Regions from separate parts of the Streptomyces luteogriseus genome, predicted to be linked through region 1. Evidence: riboswitches for the same ligand, from Rfam matches in the RefSeq annotation. Region 1 holds a riboswitch; each other region holds the start of a gene.
What was found. A riboswitch is a leader RNA that binds a small molecule or an ion and turns the genes downstream of it on or off. The one in region 1 is predicted to bind cobalamin.

Region 2: another riboswitch for cobalamin. It lies ahead of BJ965_RS30060 (cobalamin biosynthesis protein); the one in region 1 lies ahead of BJ965_RS35725 (energy-coupling factor ABC transporter permease).
Region 3: another riboswitch for cobalamin. It lies ahead of BJ965_RS12740 (ribonucleoside-diphosphate reductase subunit alpha); the one in region 1 lies ahead of BJ965_RS35725 (energy-coupling factor ABC transporter permease).

The regions. Positions count from the first base shown of each region.
Region 1 covers NZ_JACHMS010000001.1:8,042,441-8,050,108, reverse strand. Annotated here, with positions in the region: gene BJ965_RS35740 (ABC transporter permease subunit) at 1-592, shown strand, start outside; gene BJ965_RS35735 (MDR family MFS transporter) at 589-1,881, shown strand; gene BJ965_RS35730 (serine/threonine-protein kinase) at 2,122-3,576, shown strand; cobalamin riboswitch at 3,706-3,890, shown strand; gene BJ965_RS35725 (energy-coupling factor ABC transporter permease) at 3,921-4,622, shown strand; gene BJ965_RS35720 (energy-coupling factor ABC transporter substrate-binding protein) at 4,619-4,987, shown strand; gene cbiQ (cobalt ECF transporter T component CbiQ) at 4,994-5,743, shown strand; gene BJ965_RS35710 (energy-coupling factor ABC transporter ATP-binding protein) at 5,740-6,594, shown strand; gene BJ965_RS35705 (maleylpyruvate isomerase N-terminal domain-containing protein) at 6,675-7,331, shown strand; gene BJ965_RS35700 (alpha/beta fold hydrolase) at 7,405-7,668, shown strand, end outside.
Region 2 covers NZ_JACHMS010000001.1:6,746,284-6,753,951, reverse strand. Annotated here, with positions in the region: gene BJ965_RS30070 (inorganic phosphate transporter) at 1-656, shown strand, start outside; gene BJ965_RS30065 (hypothetical protein) at 690-911, shown strand; cobalamin riboswitch at 1,027-1,184, shown strand; gene BJ965_RS30060 (cobalamin biosynthesis protein) at 1,285-2,238, shown strand; gene BJ965_RS30055 (cobyric acid synthase) at 2,240-3,748, shown strand; gene cobN (cobaltochelatase subunit CobN) at 3,745-7,401, shown strand; gene BJ965_RS30045 (putative cobaltochelatase) at 7,398-7,668, shown strand, end outside.
Region 3 covers NZ_JACHMS010000001.1:2,987,970-2,995,637, forward strand. Annotated here, with positions in the region: gene BJ965_RS12710 (carbohydrate ABC transporter permease) at 1-692, opposite strand, end outside; gene BJ965_RS12715 (carbohydrate ABC transporter permease) at 689-1,678, opposite strand; gene BJ965_RS12720 (extracellular solute-binding protein) at 1,752-3,032, opposite strand; gene BJ965_RS12725 (GntR family transcriptional regulator) at 3,345-4,109, shown strand; gene BJ965_RS12730 (DUF3311 domain-containing protein) at 4,255-4,521, shown strand; gene mctP (monocarboxylate uptake permease MctP) at 4,518-6,146, shown strand; cobalamin riboswitch at 6,292-6,417, shown strand; gene BJ965_RS12740 (ribonucleoside-diphosphate reductase subunit alpha) at 6,542-7,668, shown strand, end outside.

The sequences.
Region 1 (7,668 bases):
CCTCAGCGCCGTACCGCCGGTACTGGCCGGGCTGCTCGTCACCGGCGTCTTGGGCAGCGGGACCTGGACGCCCGCGTTCGCCGTGGCCGTCGTGGCCTGGTCCCCGCTGGCCGCGCACACCTCCTCCCTGCTGCGGCAGGAGCGCGCTACCACGCACCTGACGGCCACCCGGGCGCTGGGCGCCGGCCGCTGGTACCTGCTCCGGCACGAACTGCTGCCCGCCGTCGCGCCCCCGGTCGCCCGGCACGCCCTGCTCCGCCTGCCGGGCATCGCGCTCAGCCTCGCCGCACTGGGCTTCCTCGGGCTGGGCGCCCAGCCGCCGTCCCCCGACTGGGGCCTGCTGCTGGCCGAGAACCAGCCGTACGCCGAGCGCGCCCCGTGGGCCGTCCTCTTCCCCGCCGCCGTACTCGCCCTGCTCGGGGCCCTCGCGGTGACGGCCGCGGGCGGCGTACGGCTTCCCCGGCGGCGCACCCGGCCCGCCGGCCCGGCCGGACCACCCGCGGACCGGGTCGTGCCGGCCCCGCTCCGGCGACCGGACCACCCCGACGCCCTCCTGACGCCCGTGTCCGCCTCACAGACAGAAGAACGATGACCGACCCCGCCCCCCTCGCACCGGCCCGCGAGGCCGCCCGCAGGTCCGACGCCGGGACCCGTGACAGCACCTGGCGCCTGTGCCGGGAACTGTCGCCGCTGCTGCGGCTGCTGATCCTCACCCAGCTCGCCTTCAACATCGGCTTCTACGCCGTCCTGCCGTTCCTCGCCGCACATCTCGGCAGCGCGATCGGCATGGCGGGCTGGCTGGTCGGGTTCGTGCTCGGGCTGCGCACCTTCAGCCAGCAGGGGCTGTTCGTGGTCGGCGGCTGGCTCGTCGACCGGTTCGGGGTGCGACCGGTCGTGCTGGCGGGCTGCGTGCTGCGGATCGCCGGGTTCGTCTGGCTCGGGTACGCGCGGGCGCCGGGGGCCGTGATCGGGGCGGTGCTGGTGATCGGGTTCGCCGCCGCACTGTTCTCCCCGGCCGTGGAGTCCGAGGTGGCCCGCCAGGCGGTGGTCTGGGAGGAGGGCGGCCACGGGCCGCGCACCCGGGTCCTCGCCCTGTTCAGCGTGGCGGGCCAGATCGGGGCGTTCGCCGGGCCGCTGCTCGGCGCGCTGCTGCTCGCCGTGGACTTCCGCACCGCGTGCCTCGCGGGTGCCGCGGTCTTCGTCCTCGTCCTGGCCGGGCACCTGTGGCTGATGCCGCAGCACATCCCCGGCCGGGTCCGCGTCCGGAAGCGGGGTGGGGCCCGCGCCCTGCTGCGCAACCGCCGCTTCCTCGCCCTGTGCTGTGCCTACGGCACCTATCTGCTCGCCTACAACCAGCTGTATCTGGCCCTGCCGGACGAGGTGCAGCGCGCGGCGGGCTCCCAGGCGCCGCTGTCCTGGCTCTTCGCCCTGTCCTCGGTGCTGGTGGTGTTCACCCAGCTGCCGGTGACCCGCTGGGCCGGCGACCGGCTCGATCTGCGCCGTTCGATGACCGCGGGACTGTTGCTGATCGCGTCCGGCTTCGCGGTGGTGGCCGCGGCCCGCCCGGCAGGCTGGACCGGCACCGCCGGGCTGCTGCCGGCCGCGGGCTTCGTGATCTTGCTCACCGTGGGGCAGATGCTGGTGGTGCCCGCAGCCCGCGCCTGGGTGCCCGACCTCGCCGAAGAGGGCCGGCTCGGGCTCTACATGGGCGCGTTGTCGTCCGTCTCCGGTCTGATCGTCCTGGCCGGCAGCGCGGCCACCGGCTCGCTGCTCGACCTGGGGCTGCCGGCCGCCGTGCCGTGGCTGGTCCTCGCGGCCGTACCGGCCCTGGCGGTGCCCCTGCTGCCGCGCCGTGCGAAGGAGGCGGGCACCGGGGGCTGAGACCCCGCTCGCGCTCCGAGGCAACCGGGCCTGCCGGGGTGTCACCCCGGCGGGCGACCCCTTCGTTCCGGTTCGCTCCGGGAATCACCGGAGCGCACCCTTCGCGGACACCGCTGCGGAGTTCGGTGGCCGCGCCGCGCCAGTATCCTGGGTCGGCTGCGGCACCCCCCACCAATCCCCGTGCGTAAGCGGGGAGTTCGGCCTGCGGCAACGACTTTCCCACACGTGAGACGAGGACGAGTGCTGCTAGCGGGCCGCTACCGGCTGGATGTTGAGATCGGGCGCGGTGGAATGGGAGAGGTCTGGCGCGCGTACGACGAGACGCTCGCCAGAGCGGTGGCCCTCAAGCTGCTGCTCCCCCAGGACACCGATGCCACGGCGACCTCCCGGTTCCGTCTGGAGGCTCAGACCGCCGGGCGTCTCAACCACCCCAACGTGGTCGGCGTCCTGGATTTCGGCGAGTACGACAACCGGCTGTACCTGGTGATGGAGCTGGTCGAGGGCGACAGCCTCGCCGGAGTGCTGGCCGGTTCCGGCGCCCTCCCCGCCGAGCAGGTGGCCGATCTGGCCGCACAGGCGTCCGCCGGACTCGCCGCCGCGCACGGGCAGGGCATCGTGCACCGGGACGTCAAACCCGCCAACCTGCTGCTGGACACGGGCGGCACCCTGAAGATCGGCGACTTCGGCATCGCGCGGTTCCTCGACGACCCGGGCGCCGCGCTCACCGCCACCGGGCAGATCGTCGGCACCGGCCTCTACCTCGCTCCCGAGCGCGCCCTGGGCAAGCAGGCGGGTCCCGCCTCCGACATGTACTCCCTGGGCTGCGTGCTCTACCAGCTCCTCAGCGGACGTCCACCGTTCCAGGCCGACACCGCCGTGGCCCTCCTCCACCAGCATCTCGACTCCGCCCCCGTGCCGCCCCGAGAGCTCGGAGTCACCGGACTGCCACCGGCGTTCGAGAACTACCTCCTCGGTCTGCTCGCCAAGCAGCCCGAGGACCGGCCCACCGCCCAGCAGGCCGCCGAGTGGTTCGCCGGGGGCGCCTGGCGTGGCCTGCCCGAGCCGCTGCCGCAGGCCTCGCCGCCGCGGCCCAGGACGACGTCCACGGCGATGCCCGCCGGGCCGGGGCCGTACGCGGCGGCCGAGGCCGGCACCCCGACCACGTACGCCCTGCCCGCCACCACGGGACACCGCAGCGCGGCCCGGGCGGCCCAGGCGGGGCGTTCGGGCCGCTCCCGCGGGCGCGGCGGCCCGGGCAACCGGTCGCGACTGGCCGCGACGGCCGCCGCCGCGGCGCTCTTCCTCGCCGCGATGCTCATCGGCATGCGCTGGTTCTCACCCGACACGACCGCGGAGGGCACCGAGCCCGACGCGTCCCCGACCGCGAGCAGCCCCGCCGCCACGCCGTCCACCGACAGCGCGTCGTCTTCGTCCGCCGGTTCCGAGGCCGGTCCCGGGGCCGGTCCGGCGGCCGGTCCGGGGGTGGCCGGCACGCCGGCCACCGGCACCGTGGCCGATGTCACTCCGTCCGTGCCGGCCGCTTCCCCGACACCCGACGCGCCCGCACCCGGATCCCCGGCTCCGACGCAAGAGGCGGGCGCGGGCGGGCCGGAGCAGCCGACGCCGGAGAAGCCGGGCCAGGCCGGGGATGACGGGGAAGGCGACGGCGGCGGGGACGACGAGGGCGACGGCTGACACGGCCCGGACGTCGCACGGTGGCGCCCCTGACCGTGGCGTGTGGATCAGCCGGGGGATGCGCCGGTGTGCGAGTGGGCGCCCCCTCGCGCGCCCCCTGGGTGGCTTGTCATCGCCCTTACCCCGGCCTTATTGTCACCAGGCCTTGGTGAACGGGAAATCCGGTGTGATGCCGGTGCGGCCCTCGCCACTGTGAATCGGGAAGTCCGGCTCCAGCCCTCACGGGCAGCCACTGGGTCCTTGTGACCCGGGAAGGCGGAGTCCGGGCGGTGGTACCCGTCAGCCAGGAGACCGGCCAAGGCGCGTCAACCATCCACGAGGTGCTGGAGAGGGTCTGCTGAGCCATGCACATTGCCGAGGGTTTCCTTCCTCCGGCGCACGCGGTCGCCTGGGGCGTCGCGTCGGCGCCGTTCGTCGTCCACGGGGTCCGGTCGCTCACCCGTGAAGTGCGCGAGCACCCCGAGAGCACTCTGCTCCTCGGTGCGTCCGGCGCCTTCACGTTCGTCCTGTCCGCCCTGAAACTGCCGTCCGTCACCGGCAGTTGCTCCCACCCCACCGGCACGGGCCTCGGAGCCATCCTGTTCCGGCCGCCCATCATGGCGGTGCTGGGCACCATCACCCTGCTGTTCCAGGCGCTGTTGCTCGCGCACGGCGGCCTGACCACGCTCGGCGCCAACGTCTTCTCCATGGCGATCGTCGGCCCCTGGGCCGGATACGCCGTCTACAAGCTGCTGCGGCGCTCCAACGCGCCGCTGATGGTGGCGGTGTTCTCCGGCGCGTTCGTCGCCGACCTGTCCACCTACTGCGTCACCAGCGTGCAGCTGGCGCTCGCGTTCCCCGACCCGGGCAGCGGATTCCTGGGCGCGCTCGGCAAGTTCGGTTCCATCTTCGCCGTCACGCAGATCCCGCTCGCGGTGAGCGAGGGTCTGCTGACCGTGCTCGTGATGCGGCTGCTGGTGCAGTCCAGCAAGGGCGAACTGACCCGGCTGGGTGTGCTCCTCGCCAAGAAGCAGACCCGGACCGAGACCGAGGTGGCGGCGCGATGAAGAGGAACACGAAGATCAACCTGGTGTTGCTGTTCCTCGTGGCCGCGCTCGCCGTGCTGCCCTTGGCGCTCGGTCTCGGCGACCACAAGAAGGAGCCGTTCACGGGCTCCGACGGCGAGGCCGAGACGGCGATCACCGAGCTGAAGCCGGACTACGAACCGTGGTTCTCACCGCTGTACGAACCGCCGTCCGGTGAGATCGAGTCGGCGTTGTTCTCCCTCCAGGCGGCTCTCGGTGCCGGGGTCCTCGCCTACTACTTCGGTCTGCGCCGGGGCCGCAGGCAGGGCGAGCAGCGGGCGCTGGAGCGGGAGGCCGACAGCGCGCTCGCCGGCGCCGCCGGGAAGTCCACCGCGGAACAGGACTGAGCCCGGGTGCTGCCGATCGACGCGGCGGCGCACAGCAGTCGCTGGCGCCGCCGCCATCCCGTGGACAAGGCCGTGCTCGGGCTCGGCCTCACCGTGCTCGCGATCTCGCTGCCGCCCTGGCCGGGCGCGGCCCTGGTGCTGCTGACCGCCCTGGTGGTGCTGCTGGGGCCGGCCGGTGTGCCCGGCCGTCGGCTGTGGCGGGCCTACCGGGTGCCGCTGGGCTTCTGCGTGACCGGCGCGGTCACGCTGCTCGTCCAGGTCGGCGGTCCGGGCGGTTTCGTCTCCCTCGCGGACGACGGGCCGCTCCGGGCCGGGGAGTTGCTGCTGCGCACCTCGGCGGCCTCCCTGGGCGTGCTGCTGTTCGCCTTCACCACACCCATGTCCGACCTGCTGCCCCGTCTGGTCCGGGCCGGGGTTCCCGCGCCGGTCGTCGACGTCGCGCTGGTGACGTACCGGATGAGCTTCCTGCTGCTGGACTCCATGCGGCGTATCCGGGAGGCCCAGGCGGCCCGGCTCGGGCACACCCACCGGGCCGCGGAGTGGCGTTCCCTGGCCGGCCTCGGCGCCACCGCGTTCGTCCGCGCCTTCGACCGGGCGACCCGGCTCCAGGCGGGACTCGCCGGGCGCGGCTACGACGGCACCCTGCGCGTCCTGGTGCCCGAGGCCCGGGTCTCCGTCCGCTTCACGGCGGTCAGTTGCGCGCTCCTCGCGGCGCTGGCCGTCCTCACCCTCGTACTGGAAAGGCCGCTGACATGAGCGAGCCCGCCCTCGTCGCCCTGCGGGGCGCGTCCTTCGCCTACGAGGACGGCCCGACCGTGCTCAGCGGGCTCGACTTCGACATCCGCGAAGGGCGCTCGCTGGCCCTGCTGGGCCGCAACGGCAGTGGCAAGACCACGCTGATGCGGCTGCTCTCCGGCGGGCTGAAGCCGCACGAGGGGCGGCTGACGGTCCAGGGGCAGCCGGTGTCGTACGACCGCAAGGGGCTGACCCGGCTGCGGACCACGGTGCAGCTGGTCGTGCAGGATCCGGACGACCAGCTGTTCGCGGCGTCCGTCGAGCAGGACGTGTCGTTCGGGCCGCTGAACCTCGGCCTCGACGACGCGCAGGTACGGGCGCGGGTGGCGGAGGCGCTCGCCGCCCTGGACATCACGGCCCTGGCCGACCGGCCCACCCATCTGCTCTCCTACGGGCAGCGCAAGCGCACCGCCATCGCGGGCGCGGTCGCCATGCGGCCGCGCGTCCTCGTCCTCGACGAGCCGACGGCCGGGCTCGACCCCGACGGCCAGGAGCGGCTCCTCACGACCCTCGACGGCCTCCGCGCCGCCGGCACCACGGTGGTGATGGCCACCCACGACGTCGACCTCGCTCTGCGCTGGGCCGACGACGCGGCGCTCCTCACCCCGTCCGGTGTCCGCACCGGTCCCGCGGCCGCGGCGCTGGCCCGCACCGACCTCCTGCGGGAGGCGGGGCTGCGCCTGCCGTGGGGCGCGGCTGCGGCGGAGCTCCTGCGCGCGCAGGGGTTGCTGGCCGAGGCGGAGCCCGGCCCGCGTACAGCGGACGAACTCGCCGCCCTGGTGGGCGGACGGCTGGGGGCGTCCGGAGGGTGAGGGCGCCGGCGCGTGCGTGACGCCGGCGGTCGCCCGAAACCTGCTGGTCCTGCGTCGCGGCGTCGCACTACGGTGTCGAGGTGGATCTCTTCTCTCACACCTGGACGGCCTTGCGCGCGGCGGTGGCGGAGCTCTCCGACGAGGACTTCGGGCGGCCGTCCGGCTGTACGGGCTGGCTGGTACGGGACCTGGTGTGTCATCTGATCGTCGATGCCCAGGACGTCCTGATCACGCTGGCCACCCCGTCCGACCGGGAACCGACGCGGGACGCGCTGACCTACTGGGACGTCTCCGCCGCCCCGCCGACCGGTGACGACCCGCTCGACGCGCTGACCGTCCGGCTGGCCGCCGCGTACGAGGATCCGAGCCTGCTGAAGTTCCATCTGGACGACGTCGGCTCGGCGGCGGGCCGCGCGGCCCTGCTCGCGGACCCGGCCGGGCGGGTCGGCACCCGTGACGAGATCCTCACCGTGGGCGACTTCCTCTCCACGTACGTCATGGAGTGGACGCTGCACCACCTCGACCTGATCGCCTGCCTCCCGGACGCGGAGCAGCCGCCCGCGGAGGGTCTCGTCCGGTCGCGGGAGATGCTGGAGCAGATCGCGGGGAGCCCGTTCCCGTCCGCCTTCCACGACGTGGACGCCCTGCTGGTCGGCACCGGGCGGCGGCAGCCGACGGAGGAGGAGCAGGCGCGGCTGGGCGAGCTGGCCTCGAAGGTGCCGCTCTACCTGGGCTGATTTCCGTGTCGTCGCCGCGTCGCCCGTCGGCCCGCCGTCGAATCCCTCCGGCCGAGGTGGGAGCATGGTCGGCATGGACATCCGTGGCAGGAACAACGTCAACGTCGTGGGCCCCGACGACGCGCCCGTGCTGGTCCTGGCACACGGGTTCGGGTGCGACCAGAACATGTGGCGGCTGGTGGTGCCGGAGCTCTCGCGGCGCTATCGGGTGGTGCTCTTCGACTACGTCGGTTCCGGCGGCTCGGACCTCGCGGCCTGGAGCGAGGAGCGGTACGCGTCGCTCCAGGGCTATGCCGCCGACGTCGTCGACGTCTGCGAGGAGCTGGACCTGCGGCAG
Region 2 (7,668 bases), 1.3 Mb from region 1:
TCGCCCTGGTCGCCGGCGGCGCCGTCGCGCCCGACTCCGACCCGCCCATGTGGGTCATCCTCTCGGCGGGTCTCGCCATCGCGCTCGGGACCTACCTGGGTGGCTGGCGCATCATCCGCACCATGGGCAAGGGCCTCACCGACCTCCAGCCGCAGCAGGGCTTCGCGGCCCAGACGTCCGCGGCCACGGTCATCCTCGCCTCCTCGCACCTCGGCTTCTCCCTCTCCACGACGCACTCCGTGTCCGGTTCGGTGATGGGCGCGGGGCTCGGCCGCAAGGGCGGCGTGGTCCGCTGGTCCACCGCGACACGGATGTTCGTCGCATGGGGTCTGACGCTCCCGGCGGCGGCCCTGGTGGGCGCGCTCGCCGAGTACGTCACCGGCTTCGGCAGCTGGGGCACCGCCGTGGTGGCCGTCTTCCTCATCGCCTCCAGCGCAGCGATCTGGAAGCTGTCGCGGCGCGAGGTGGTCGACCACACCAACGTCAACGACACCGACGCCGACACCGCGGAGCCCGCGGGCGTGATCACCACGGCGATCGCCGCGGTGACGCCGCCCCCCGCGAGTGGTTCGGCCACGGCGGCGGAGGACCCGGTCCCCGCGTTCCCGTCGCAGGCCACCGCCGAGCGCACGCCGACCCCGACCACCACGGTCTGACCCCGCCACCGGCAACAAGGAAGAGTCTCCGATATGAAGATCGACTGGGCGGCGCTCGGCTCCGTCTTCGGTGTCAGCCTCGTGGTCACCGTGGCCCTCGTCGGCCTGTTCACCCTCGGCATCACGGGCCTGTCGCGCCGCGAGCGCGCGGTGGCCGAGGGCGGGACCGCGGGACTCGCGGTCACCGGCGCGTACGCGTGCTTCGCGGCGTGCGCGGCGGCCGTCGGGTACGGGATCTATCTGATCGTGGCCTGAGGGCCTGACGTCACGTCGTGTCCGCCGGGCGGCACGGGACTTCGGTTCCGTGCCGCCCGGTCGTCGTGTGTACGCGGAGGCGATGTGGGGTTGTCCACACTCTCCCCTCGCAGGTCAACGGCAAGTTGACGGCGGTTCCCGGCCGTGGTGGACTGCCGGGGCCAATACGGCGGCAGGAGAGGAAGCCGGTGAAAGTCCGGCGCGGTCCCGCCACTGTCACCGGGGTAGCAATCCCCGGGAGCCAGGAACTCTCACCGCCGGTCTCGTCGAACCAGGGCGTGGACACCCTGAGTGAGGACACATATCGCCATGCGCGGCTGCCGACCGAGGTTCAACGCCCCACCCCCGCCCGCCCTTCCGGCCGGCTGAGCCCATGGGTGCCGGTCGCGTCTTCGCGTACGGCGCCGCCGCCGGCCTGATCGGTGACCTGCTGCTCGGTGATCCTCGCCGGGGGCATCCGGTCGCCGCGTTCGGGCGGGCCGCGGGCGCCGTGGAACGGGTGCTGTGGCGGGACCACCGCGGGTGGGGCACGCTGCACACCGCCGTGTGTGCCGGAGGCGCCGTCGCCCTCGGGTCCGTCGCCGCGCGTGCCGTGCGGCCGTCCGCCGTCGCCTCCGTCGCGCTGACCGCGGCCGCCACCTGGGCCGTCGTCGGGGGCACGTCGCTGGCCCGGGAGGCCCGGACCATCGGGCGTGCCCTGGAGGCCGGGGACGTCGAGGCCGCCCGGGCCCGGCTGCCGCATCTGTGCGGACGGGACCCGCAGGCACTCGACGCCGACGGCATGGCCCGGGCCGTGGTCGAGTCGGTCGCCGAGAACACCTCCGACGCGGTGGTGGGGGCCCTGGTGTGGGGGGCCGTCGGCGGGGTGCCGGGGCTGCTGGGCTTCCGGGCCGTCAACACCCTGGACGCCATGGTCGGGCACAAATCGGCCCGCTACCGCCGGTACGGGTGGGCCTCCGCGCGGCTGGACGACCTCGCGGGGTGGCCGGGAGCGCGGCTGACCGCCGTACTCGCCGTGCTGGCCGGGCCGGAACCGCGGGGGGCCGTGCGGGCCTGGCGGGCCGACGCGGCACAGCATCCGAGTCCCAACGCCGGGCCCGTGGAGGCCTCGTTCGCGGGGGCCCTCGGGGTGCGGCTGGGCGGGACGCTCTCGTACGGCGGGCGGGTGGAGCACCGGCCCGTGCTGAACACGCGGGGGCGGGCCGTCGGCACGCACGACGTCGAGCGGGCCGTGCGGCTGTCGAAGCGTGTCACCTGGCTCGCGCTGGGGGTGTGCGCCGGGGCGCGGTTGCTGATGAGCACGCGGTCATCGAACAGGGGGAAATGACATGAGCGGTGGGCTTCTCGTCGCCGGCACCACCTCCGACGCCGGCAAGAGCGTCGTGACCGCCGGGATCTGCCGGTGGCTGGTGCGCCAGGGCGTGAAGGTCGCGCCCTTCAAGGCGCAGAACATGTCCCTGAACTCCTTCGTGACGACGGAGGGGGCCGAGATCGGGCGGGCGCAGGCCATGCAGGCGCAGGCCTGCCGGGTCGAGCCGACCGCGCTGATGAACCCCGTGCTGCTCAAGCCCGGTGGCGAGCAGAGCAGTCAGGTCGTGCTGCTGGGCAAGCCGGTCGGGGAGCTGAGTGCGCGCGGCTACCACGGCGGACGGCAGCAGCAGTTGCTCGGGACGGTGCTGGACTGCCTGGAGCAGTTGCGGGGCACGTATGACGCGGTGATCTGTGAGGGGGCCGGTTCTCCCGCCGAGATCAATCTGCGGCGGACGGACATCGTGAACATGGGGATCGCCCGGAACGCCGGGCTGCCCGTGCTCGTCGTCGGCGACATCGACCGGGGCGGGGTGTTCGCCTCGTTCTTCGGGACGGTGGCGCTGCTGTCGCCCGAGGACCAACGTTGCGTCGCCGGGTTCCTCGTCAACAAGTTCCGCGGGGACGTCTCCCTGCTGGAGCCGGGGCTGGACATGCTGCTCGGGCTCACGGGGCGGAAGACGTACGGTGTGCTGCCGTTCCGGCACGGGCTCGGGATCGACGAGGAGGACGGGCTGCGGGTCTCCCTGCGGGGAGCGGTGCGGGAGTCCGTCGTCGCGCCGCCCGTCGGCGAGGACGTGCTGCGCGTCGCGGTCTGCGCCGTGCCGCTCATGTCCAACTTCACCGACGTGGACGCGCTGGCCGCCGAACCGGGCGTCGTGGTGCGGTTCGTGGACCGGCCGGAGGAACTGTCCGACGCCGACCTCGTCATCGTGCCCGGCACCCGCGGGACGGTCCGCGCGCTGGAGTGGCTGCGCGAGCGCGGGCTCGCCGAGGCCCTGGTCCGCAGGGCAGCCGAGCAGCGGCCCGTCCTCGGCATCTGCGGCGGATTCCAGATCCTCGGCGAGCACATCGAGGACGACGTCGAGAGCCGCCGGGGCCACGTCGACGGGCTCGGGATCCTGCCCGTGCGGGTGCGGTTCGCCCGCGAGAAGACCCTCACCCGGCCGCGGGGCGAGGCCCTCGGCGAACGCGTCGAGGGCTACGAGATCCACCACGGGGTCGCCGACGTCACGGGAGGGATTCCCTTCCTGGACGGCTGCCGGGTCGGCCAGACCTGGGGCACGCACTGGCACGGCTCACTGGAGTCGGACGGCTTCCGGCGGGCCTTTCTGCGCGAGGTGGCGGCCGCCGCGGGCCGCCGCTTCGTGCCCGCGCCGGACACCTCGTTCGCCGCGCTGCGCGAGGAGCAGCTCGACCGGCTCGGCGACCTGATCGAACAGCACGCGGACACCGACGCGCTGTGGCGGCTCATCGAGTCCGGCGCGCCGCAAGGACTGCCCTTCATTCCACCGGGAGCACCCGCATGAGCACTGTGTTGTTGTTGTCGACCGCCGACACGGACCTGCTGGCGGCCCGGGCCGCCTCCGGTGCCGACTACCGGATCGGCAACCCGACCCGCGTGGACGTCCGGGAGGAGCTTCCGGCCCTGCTGGACGGGGCGGCCATCGCCGTCGTCCGGCTGCTCGGCGGCAAGCGGGCCTGGGAGGACGGGCTCGCCGCGCTGAAGGCCTCCGGTGTCCCCACCGTGCTGCTCGGCGGCGAGTCCGTGCCGGACGCGGAGCTGATGGCCGAGTCGTCCGTGCCGGCCGGTGTCGTCGCCGAGGCGCTGAAGTACCTCGTGGAGGGCGGGCCGGACAACCTCACCGAACTCGCCCGGTTCCTGTCCGACACCGTGCTGCTGACGGGCGAGGGGTTCGTCGAGCCGCGGAAGATGCCGGAGTACGGCGTCCACGGCGAGCGCGCCCTCGAGCCGGGCCGTCCGACCGTCGGCGTGCTCTTCTACCGGGCGCACGAGCTGAGCGGCAACACCGGCTTCGTGGACACCCTGTGCGACGCGATCGAGGCGCGGGGCGCCAACGCGCTGCCCGTGTACTGCGGTTCGCTGCGCGGGGCGGACGCGGGCCTGTACGAGATCCTCGGGCAGGCGGACACCCTGGTCGCCACCGTCCTCGCCGCGGGCGGCACCCACGCCTCGCAGGCCTCGGCGGGCGGTGACGAGGAGGCCTGGGACATCGGCGCCCTCGCCGAGCTGGACATCCCGGTGCTGCAGGGCCTGTGCCTGACGTCCTCGCGGCAGGCCTGGGCGGATTCGGACGCCGCCCTCTCCCCCATGGACGCCGCGATGCAGGTGGCGATCCCGGAGTTCGACGGGCGGCTGATCACCGTGCCGTTCTCCTTCAAGGAGCAGGGCCCGGACGACGTGCCGGTGTACGTCGCGGACCCGGAGCGTGCCTCGCGCGTCGCCGGCATCGCCGTACGGCACGCGCGGCTCAGGCACAAGGAGAACGCCGAGAAGAAGCTGGCGCTGGTCTTCACCGCGTACCCGACCAAGCACTCGCGGGTCGGCAACGCGGTCGGGCTCGACACCCCCGCCTCGGCGGTGCGGGTGCTGGACGCGCTGCGGGACGCCGGGTACGTCGTCGAGGGGCATCCGGACGAGGGTGACGAGCTGATCCACCGGCTCATCAACGCCGGCGGGCACGACGTGGAGTGGCTGACGGAGGAGCAGCTGGCCGCCGCGCCCGCGCGGGTGCCGCTGGCCGACTACCGGGCCTGGTTCGAGAAGCTCGACCCGGAGCTGAAGGACGCCATGACGGAGGCGTGGGGCGAGCCGCCGGGCAGCCTCTACGTCGACGGCGACGACATCGTGCTGGCGTCGCTGCAGTTCGGGAACGTCGTGGTGATGATCCAGCCGCCGCGCGGCTTCGGCGAGAACCCGATCGCGATCTACCACGACCCGGACATGCCGCCGTCCCACCACTACATGGCGGCCTACCGCTGGCTGGAGAACAGTTTCGGCGCCGACGCCGTCGTGCACATGGGCAAGCACGGCACCATGGAGTGGCTGCCGGGCAAGGGCCTCGGGCTCAGCGGGGGCTGCGCTCCGGACGCGGTCCTCGGGGAACTGCCGCTGATCTACCCGTTCATCGTCAACGACCCGGGCGAGGGCACCCAGGCCAAGCGGCGCGGGCACGCCACGGTCGTCGACCACCTCGTGCCGCCGATGGCCCGCGCCGACACCTACGGCGACCTGGCCAAGCTGGAGCAGCTCCTCGACGAGTACGCGCTCGTCTCCGACCTGGACCCGGCGAAGGCCCCGACCGTGCGCGCCCAGATCTGGACGCTGGTCAAGGCGGCCGAGCTCCACCACGACCTGCACGTCGACGAGCAGCCGGACGACGAGACGTTCGACGAGTTCGTCATGCACATCGACGGCTATCTGTGCGAGATCAAGGACGTGCAGATCCGCGACGGCCTGCACATCCTGGGCGGCGGGCCGGTCGGAGAGCCGCGCGTCAACCTCGTCCTGGCGGTGCTGCGCGCCTCGCAGGTGTGGGGCGGGCAGGCCAACGCGCTGCCGGGCCTGAGGGCGTCGCTGGCGCGGCACTTCGGGCTGGTGGAGAAGGAACTGCTGGCCGAGCCGGGCGCTCCGGTGAAGGTGCCCGTCGAGCTGACGGACCTGGTGGACGGCCCGTCGCGCAGCGCCGCCGATGCGATCGACCTGCTGGAGCAGCTGTGCCGGCGGATCGCGGAGGGCATGGAGGAGCGCGGCTGGGCGGTCGCCGAGAGCGCGCCGCTGGTCCGGGAGGTCCTCGGCACCGAACTGCCCGAGGCCGTCGCCGTGCTGGAGTTCGCCTGTTCCGAGGTCGTGCCCCGGCTGGAGAAGACCACCGACGAGATCGGGCACATCCTGCGGGCGCTGAACGGCGGTTACGTGCCGGCCGGACCGTCCGGTTCGCCGACCCGCGGGCTGGTCAACGTCCTGCCGACGGGCCGCAACTTCTACTCCGTCGACCCCAAGGCCATTCCGTCCCGGCTGAGCTGGGAGGTCGGGCAGTCGCTCGCGGACTCGCTGGTGCAGCGGTATCTGCAGGACACCGGCGAGTACCCGAAGTCCGTCGGCCTGACGGTGTGGGGCACCTCGGCGATGCGCACCCAGGGCGACGACATCGCCGAGATCCTCGCGCTGCTGGGCTGCCGGCCGGTGTGGGACGACGCCTCGCGGCGCGTGACCGGGTTCGAGGTGATCCCCCTGGCGGAGCTCGGCCGGCCGCGCATCGACGTGACGGTCCGCATCTCGGGCTTCTTCCGGGACGCCTTCCCGCACGTCGTGGGCCTGATCGACGACGCCGTCCGCACGGTCGCCGATCTGGACGAGCCGGCCGAGTCCAACCACGTCAAGGCGCACGCCGACCAGGACACCGCCGAGCACGGCGACCGCCGCCGGGCCACGGCCCGCATCTTCGGCTCCAAGCCGGGGGCGTACGGAGCCGGTCTGCTGCCGCTGATCGACGCCCGCAACTGGCGCTCCGACGCGGACCTCGCCGAGGTGTACGCGGTGTGGGGCGGCTACGCCTACGGCCGGGGGCTCGACGGGCGGGCCGCGCGCGGGGACATGGAGACGGCGTTCAAGCGGATCGCCGTCGCCGCGAAGAACGTCGACACCCGTGAGCACGACCTGGTCGACGCCGACGACTACTTCCAGTACCACGGCGGCATGGTCGCCATGGTGCGGCACCTGACGGGCGCGAGCCCTGAGGCGTACGTCGGCGACTCGGCCACCCCGGACCAGGTGAAGACCCGCACGCTCGGCGAGGAGACGCACCGCGTCTTCCGCGCCCGGGTGGTCAACCCGCGCTGGATGGCGGCCATGCGGCGGCACGGCTACAAGGGCGCCTTCGAGATGGCGGCGACGGTGGACTACCTGTTCGGGTACGACGCCACCGCCGGGGTCGTGGACGACTGGATGTACGAGAAGCTCAGCGCCGAGTACGTCTTCGACCCGGAGAACCGGGACTTCATGAAGAAGTCCAACCCCTGGGCGCTGCGCGGCATCACCGAACGGCTGCTGGAGGCCGCAGAGCGCGGACTGTGGGCCGAGCCGGACGCGGAGACGCTTCAGCGGCTGCGCGCCACCTATCTGGAACTCGAAGGCGACTTGGAGGGCGACGAGAAGTGACCACCCCCTTTCCGTTCACGGCCGTCGTGGGCCAGGACGACCTGCGGCTCGCGCTGCTGCTGAACGCGGTGTCCCCGGCCGTCGGCGGTGTACTGGTGCGCGGCGAGAAGGGCACGGCCAAGTCGACGGCGGTGCGGGCCCTTTCGGCGCTGCTGCCGGAGGTCCCGGTCGTCCCCGGCTGCCGTTTCTCGTGCGACCCCGCGTCCCCCGACCCGGGGTGCCCGGACGGACCCCACGAGGCCGGCGGCGGTGCCGAGCGGCCCGCCC
Region 3 (7,668 bases), 5.1 Mb from region 1:
ACGGTCGCGGTCTGGTTCTTCTGGCTGAGCAGCATCAGGGCGTAGAGGTACTCGTTCCAGGCCTGGATGAAGCCGTAGACCGAGGTGGCGACCATGCCGGGGGCCAGGAGGGGGAAGACGACCCGCAGGAAGGCGCCCGTGCGGGAGCAGCCGTCGACCATGGCCGCCTCCTCCAGTTCCTTCGGGATGTTGACGATGAAGCCCCTCAGCGTCCACACGGTGAACGGGAGGACGAACGTCAGGTACGTGATGATCAGGCCGGTCAGCCGGTCGTACTGGCCCAGGTCGTTGAGGAGCAGGAACACCGGGATGATCATGGCGACCAGCGGGACCATCTGGACGGCGAGAATGCCCACGATGACGATTTTGCGGCCGCGGAAGGCGAACCGGGAGATGGCGAGCGCGGCCAGCAGCCCGACGACCATGCCGATGACGACCACGGCCAGCGACACCACCAGGCTGCGGCCCACCGGGCCCCAGAAGTCGGCGATGTCCAGCGCCCGGCCGAAGTTGTCGAAGGTGAGGCCGGTCGGCAGCAGGCTCGGGTCCGAGTCGATGGCGTCCTTGGCGGGCTTGAACGCCGTGTTGAGCATCCAGTAGAGCGGGAAGCCTGCGACGACGAAGACGAGGAGGCCGACGAGGTTCCAGCCCAGCCGCGACTTCCGGCGGCCGGCTCCGGCGAGCGTGCTCATTCGACCTCTCCGATCTTCAGCATCTGCCGCATGTAGACGGCGACCACGCCGAGCAGCAGCACGACGGTGATCAGCGCGATGGCCGAGCCCTGGGCGTAGTCGTTGACCACGAACGCCCGGTCGTAGGAGTAGGTGTTGAGGACCTGGAACTCCGGCTCGGGGTGGCCGTTGCGCATGACGAACACCTGGGGGAAGACGCCCATGTCCCAGATGACCGACAGGGTCGTGAGCATCACGATGATCGGCTTGAGGACGGGCAGGGTGACATAGCGGAAGACGCCCCAGGAGCCGGCGCCGTCCAGGCGGGCGGCCTCCTCCAGCTCCTTGGGAACCTGGGTGAGACCGGCGCTGAGAGTGATGACCACGAAGGGCACGGCTCCCCAGATCACCAGCAGCATGATCACGGCGAGGCCCTCGGGGCCGCTCGCGAACCAGTTGTGGCCGATCATCTCGACGCCGGGCAGCTTGCTGAGCAGCGCGTTGAAGACGCCGTAGTCGGAGTCGAAGAGCCACTTGAAGACCGTGGTCGCGACGATCACCGGCATGCCCCAGCTGGCCACCAGCACGATGTTGATGAGCACCTTCAGCCAGCCGGAGACCCGCTGGAGCAGCAGGGCGAGCGCCATGCCGATCACCATCGTGAAGACGACGGCGCCGGCGGCGAAGACGATCGTGCGCAGGACGACGGCCCAGAACTCGCCGTCGCCCAGCACCTTGGCGAAGTTGTCGAACCCGACCGTCTCGGCCGGCTGGAAGCCCCACAGCTGGGACTGGCCGAACTTCTGGAAGGACAGGGTGACCAGGCGGGCCAGCGGATAGCCCATGACCAGGGCGAGGATCAGCAGGCAGGGCGCGAGCAGCAGCCAGGGGGCCAAGGCCCCGCCCGACGTGCGCTGTCCGCGGGGCCGCCGGTCCTTCGGGGGCGGCGGTGGTGCCTGCCGCGGTGGCGGCACCTTGGCGGGGGTGGTGGTGTCTGCGGCACTCATCGCGCGCTCCTCGGCGGTCCCTCAGGTCTTGGCGGCGGCGGGGCTCCGCAGGCCGGGGAGCCCCGCGCGCAGGTCACTTGGTGTTGATGACCTTGTCGATCGCGGCGTCCGCGTCCTTGGCGGCGGCCTCGACGGACTTCTTGCCGGTGCCGATGCTCTGCAGCATGGTCTGCAGGATCTGCGCCTTCTCGACCTGGCCCCAGCCGGGGGCCATCGGGACGAACCAGTTGGACTCGGCCGCGGTGGCGGGGACCGCCGTTTTCGGGTCGTTCTTGAGCGTCGCGAGGTCGGTCTTGTTGTTGGGCAGGTTGCCCTTGGCCATCAGGTCCTTCTGCCCGGAGGAGCCGGTGAGCGCGTTGATCCACTCGGCGGCCAGGGCCTGCGCGTCGGACTTCACCGGCACGGCGAGGTCGGAGCCGCCCAGGAAGACGGGCATGTTCTTGCCGGACGGGCCGGGCATCACGAAGTTCTCGAGGTTGCCCTTGAGCTTGCCGGTCTTGTCGTTCTTGGGGTCCTCGGCGGTCGCGCCCTCCCAGGCCGCCGCGAAGATCATGGCGGACTTGCCCTGGCCGTAGACGATGTAACGGTCGGACTCGTCCTTGGTCTTGTCGCCGTGCATGTACGAGTCGACGACGTTCTTGAACTCGGTGAGGCCCTTGAGGGACTCGGGCGAGGAGAGGGAGGCCTTCCACTGGCCGCCCGACTCGGTGGCGATGGCGCCGCCGGCGTCGTAGACGAAGGACATGGCCGCGTACCAGTCGCGGGTGGGCTGGTACCAGGCGTTGTACTTGTCGCCCTGCTTCTTCTGGATCTTGTCCAGGGCGGCGGTGAGCTCCTTGTACGTCTTGGGCGCCGACTTCACCCCGACGGAAGCCGCCACGTCCTTGCGCCAGTTGGCGACGCGGCCGCCGGCGTAGTACGGGACGCCGTAGGTCTTGCCCTCGTAGGTGACCGAGGCCTTGAGGCCGTCCAGCCAGGCGTCGGAGTTGTCGAACTTGGCCTGGTCGAGCGGGGCGAAGGCGCCCTTGACCATGTAGCCGAGCATCTCGGTGTTGCCCATCTCGACCACGTCGGGGGCCTTGTCGGTGGCGAGGACGGCGTCGAGCTTGGCGTTCTTGTCGGGCCAGCCGTAGTACTCGTGGTTGATCTTGACGCCGGGGTGCTTCTTCTTCACCGCGGCGTCGGCGGCCTTCACCAGCTCCGGCCAGTTGTTCTGCGCGTCGACGGTGAGCCAGACGGTCAGCTCCTTGGCGTCCGCGCCCTTGTCGGAACCCCCGCCACCCTCGCCGCCGCACGCCGCGATGGAGACCATCATGCCCGCGATACCGATCGCGGCTGTCAGCTTGCGCTTCACGCCACCCTCCTCAGGGATCCCACAACCCCCCTGGCTCCCCGCAGTGAACGTGGGGCCGGGCCTGGACCAATGGTGTAGACCAGTACGGGGAGCTTGGACCAGACCAGAAGGCCTGTCAAGGGTCGCGATACGGCCCTGACCAGCCGTTATGCGACCTACATATGCAGGAACCTTTAAGTAAGAAGCCAGCGAAAACCCGGGTGGACACGGCATACTGCGGGTAGACCACAGCGATTGATGGACTAGACCAAAAGAAGCGCCGACGGTATACAAGTGGGATCGTGTCGGCAGACCCAGCCGGGAAGGCGGAACATGAGCACCGACGTCAGCAGTGCGGAGAACGAGAACGGGGTGCCCGTCCGTACCGCGCGCGTGCCCAAGTACTACCGCCTGAAGAAACACCTGCTCGACATGACGGAGACCCAGGCGCCCGGCACGCCGGTCCCGCCCGAGCGCACCCTGGCGGCGGAGTTCGACACCTCGCGCACCACCGTGCGCCAGGCGCTGCAGGAGCTGGTCGTCGAGGGCCGGCTGGAGCGCATCCAGGGCAAGGGCACGTTCGTCGCCAAGCCCAAGGTCTCGCAGGCGCTGCAACTGACCTCGTACACCGAGGACATGCGCGCCCAGGGCCTGGAACCCACCTCGCAACTGCTGGACATCGGCTACATCACCGCCGACGACCGCCTGGCCGGGCTGCTCGACATCACGCCCGGCGGGCGGGTGCTGCGCATCGAGCGGCTGCGCATGGCCAACGGCGAGCCGATGGCCATCGAGACCACGCACCTGAGCGCGAAGCGCTTCCCGGCGCTGCGGCGCTCGCTGGTGAAGTACACGTCGCTCTACACGGCGCTGGCCGAGGTCTACGACGTCCATCTCGCGGAGGCCGAGGAGACCATCGAGACGTCCCTGGCCACCCCGCGCGAGGCCGGCCTGCTCGGCACGGACGTCGGGCTGCCGATGCTGATGCTCTCCCGGCACTCGCTGGACCGGGGCGGCCAGCCGGTGGAGTGGGTGCGGTCGGTCTACCGGGGGGACCGGTACAAGTTCGTGGCGCGACTGAAGCGGCCCGCCGACTAGCGGCGCCCCGCGGCGCTTCCGTCACTGCTGAGGCCTGGTTTCGGTTGGGTACCGCATTGCGGACGAGGGGTTCCGCTGGCGGCACGCCCTGACCTAGATTGCCTGCGCATTACACAGGTGATCACCAAGGGGACGGAGCCGCCTGATGTCGCAAGCCCCAGAAGCCAGCGGAGGGCCGGTGGTGACGCCCATGCGCGTCGTCATCGCCGTCTGCCTCATTGCACCGTTCGTGGCCATGCTGTGGGTCGGCTCGTACGCGAAGACCGACCCGGCCTTCATAGGGATTCCGTTCTTCTACTGGTACCAGATGGCGTGGGTGCTCATCTCCACCGTCCTGACGATGATCGCCTACAAGCTGTGGCAGCGTGACCAGCGCGCCCGCTCGGCCGCGAAGGGCGGTGCGTCGCAGTGAAGGACGGCGTGAACGGCGTCGCGCTCGGCGTCTTCATCTTCTTCTTCCTGGCCGTGACGGTCATGGGCTTCCTGGCCGCGCGCTGGCGCAAGGCCGAGAACGAGCAGAGCCTGGACGAATGGGGCCTGGGCGGCCGCTCGTTCGGCACCTGGATCACCTGGTTCCTGCTCGGCGGCGACCTGTACACGGCGTACACCTTCGTCGCCGTGCCGGCGGCGATCTACGCGGCGGGCGCGGCCGGCTTCTTCGCCGTGCCGTACACCATCCTGGTCTACCCGCTGATCTTCACCTTCCTGCCCCGCCTGTGGTCGGTGTCCCACAAGCACGGCTACGTCACCACGTCCGACTTCGTGCGCGGCCGCTTCGGCTCGAAGGGCCTGTCGCTGGCGGTGGCCGTGACGGGCATCCTGGCGACGATGCCGTACATCGCGCTCCAGCTGGTCGGCATCCAGGCCGTGCTGGACGTGATGGGCGTCGGCGGCGGCGAGAACACCAACTGGTTCATCAAGGACCTGCCGCTGCTGATCGCGTTCGGCGTGCTGGCGGCGTACACGTACTCGTCGGGTCTGCGGGCCCCCGCGCTCATCGCGTTCGTGAAGGACACGCTGATCTACATCGTCATCGCGGTGGCGATCATCTACATCCCGATCAAGCTGGGCGGCTTCGACGAGATCTTCGCCAAGGCCGGTGAGGCGTACAGCCAGACCAACCCGGCGACGGGCGCGCCGCGCGGTGCGCTGACGCCGGCCGAGCCGGGCCAGTGGACGTACGCCACGCTGGCGTTGGGCTCCGCCCTGGCGCTGTTCATGTACCCGCACTCGATCACGGCGACGCTGTCCTCGAAGAGCCGTGAGGTGATCCGCCGCAACACCACGATCCTGCCGCTGTACTCGCTGATGCTGGGGCTGCTGGCGCTGCTCGGGTTCATGGCGATCGCGGCCGGCATCAAGGTGCAGAACGGGCAGCTGGCGATTCCGCAGCTGTTCGAGACGATGTTCCCGGACTGGTTCGCGGGTGTGGCGTTCGCGGCGATCGGCATCGGCGCGCTGGTGCCCGCGGCCATCATGTCCATCGCGGCCGCGAATCTCTTCACCCGCAACATCTACAAGGACTTCATCAAGCCGGACGCCACTCCGGCACAGGAGACGAAGGTCTCCAAGCTGGTCTCCCTGCTGGTGAAGGTCGGCGCGCTGGCCTTCGTCCTGACCATGGACAAGACGGTCGCCATCAACTTCCAGCTGCTGGGCGGCATCTGGATCCTGCAGACCTTCCCGGCCCTGGTCGGCGGCCTGTTCACCCGCTGGTTCCACCGCTGGGCGCTGCTCGCGGGCTGGGCGGTCGGCATGGTCTACGGCACGGTCGCGGCGTACGGCGTCGCCTCCCCGACGCAGAAGCACTTCGGCGGCTCCGCGAAGGAGATCCCGGGCATCGGGGAGATCGGCTACATCGGCCTCACGGCGTTCGTCCTGAACGTGGTGGTGACGGTGGTCCTGACCTTCGTCCTGAAGGCCCTGAAGGCCCCCGACGGCATCGACGAGACCAAGCCGGAGGACTACACGGCGGACGCGGGCGACCCCGGGGTCCAGGTGGAGCTTCCGCCTGCGACTGCCGGCTCCGCCCACTGATTCCAGGGTTCCGGCCCACCACGAACACCCCGCAGCGGGCCGTCGTGACCACGTGTCACGGCGGCCCGCTGTCACGTAAAGCTGACGCTCCGACACCACCGCGACACAACATCTGGGGGTGCCAACCGAGCCCGGCACAAGATGTATGCTCATGCTCGCTGTCGCCGCAGGGGAATCCGGTGCGAATCCGGAACTGTCCCGCAACGGTGTACTTGTGCATGTTCCGTGCGCAAGCGTCAGTCCGAGGACCTGCCGACAGCGCGCCCGGCCACCCGGCCGGTGTGCCCTGACGTCCGGGCCTCGTGGAATGGGCCGGTGGACGCGACGCCGCGTGCGCTCGTGTGCTGCCCCCTGCCCTCGACGAGGCCCCCGTGCCGAGCGAGGGAGAGCCCCACGTGACCATCGCGCCAGCCGAACCGGTCTCAGCCACCGAGGAGGAGCACGACGCTCCCGGTACCGCGCTGCTGCGGACCCTGACCGAGCTGACCGCCGACCTCCCCGACGCCGACCCCGGCCGGGTCGCCGCCGCCGCGCTGCGCGGCCGGTCCGCCGCCGCGGACGAAGCGGAGTTGCGGGAGCTGGCGACGGAGGCCGCGGCCGGTCTGATCTCCGAGGACCCCGCCTACTCCCGGCTGGCCGCCCGGCTTCTGACCATCGGCATCCGCGAGGAAGCCGCCTCGCAGGGCGTCACGTCCTTCACCGAGTCCGTGGCGGTGGGCCACCGCGAGGGCCTCATCGCCGACCGCACCGCCGAGTTCGTCCGGCTGCACGCGACCCGGCTCGACGCCCTGATCGACACCGGCGCCGACGACCGCTTCGGCTACTTCGGCCTGCGCACGCTGCACAGCCGCTACCTGCTCCGGCACCCGATCACCCGCAAGGTCGTCGAGACGCCCCAGCACTTCATGCTGCGGGTGGCGAGCGGCCTCGCCGAGGACGACACCACCCGCGCGCTGGAGGAGGTCGCGGCCCTCTACCGGCTGATGAGCCGCCTCGACTACCTCCCCTCCTCCCCCACCCTCTTCAATTCGGGCACCCGGCACCCGCAGATGTCGTCCTGCTACCTCCTCGACTCCCCCAAGGACGAGCTGGACTCCATCTACGACCGCTACCACCAGGTGGCCCGGCTGTCGAAGCACGCCGGCGGCATCGGACTGGCTTACTCCCGCATCCGCGCCCGCGGTTCGCTGATCCGCGGCACCAACGGGCACTCCAACGGCATCGTCCCGTTCCTGAAGACCCTCGACGCGTCGGTCGCCGCGGTGAACCAGGGCGGCCGGCGCAAGGGCGCGGCCGCGGTCTACCTGGAGACCTGGCACTCCGACATCGAGGAGTTCCTGGAGCTGCGCGACAACACCGGTGAGGACGCCCGCCGCACGCACAACCTGAACCTGGCGCACTGGGTGCCGGACGAGTTCATGCGGCGCGTGAACGCCGACGCGCAGTGGTCGCTGTTCTCCCCCTCGGACGTGCCGGAGCTGGTCGACCTGTGGGGCGACGAGTTCGACGCCGCGTACCGTGA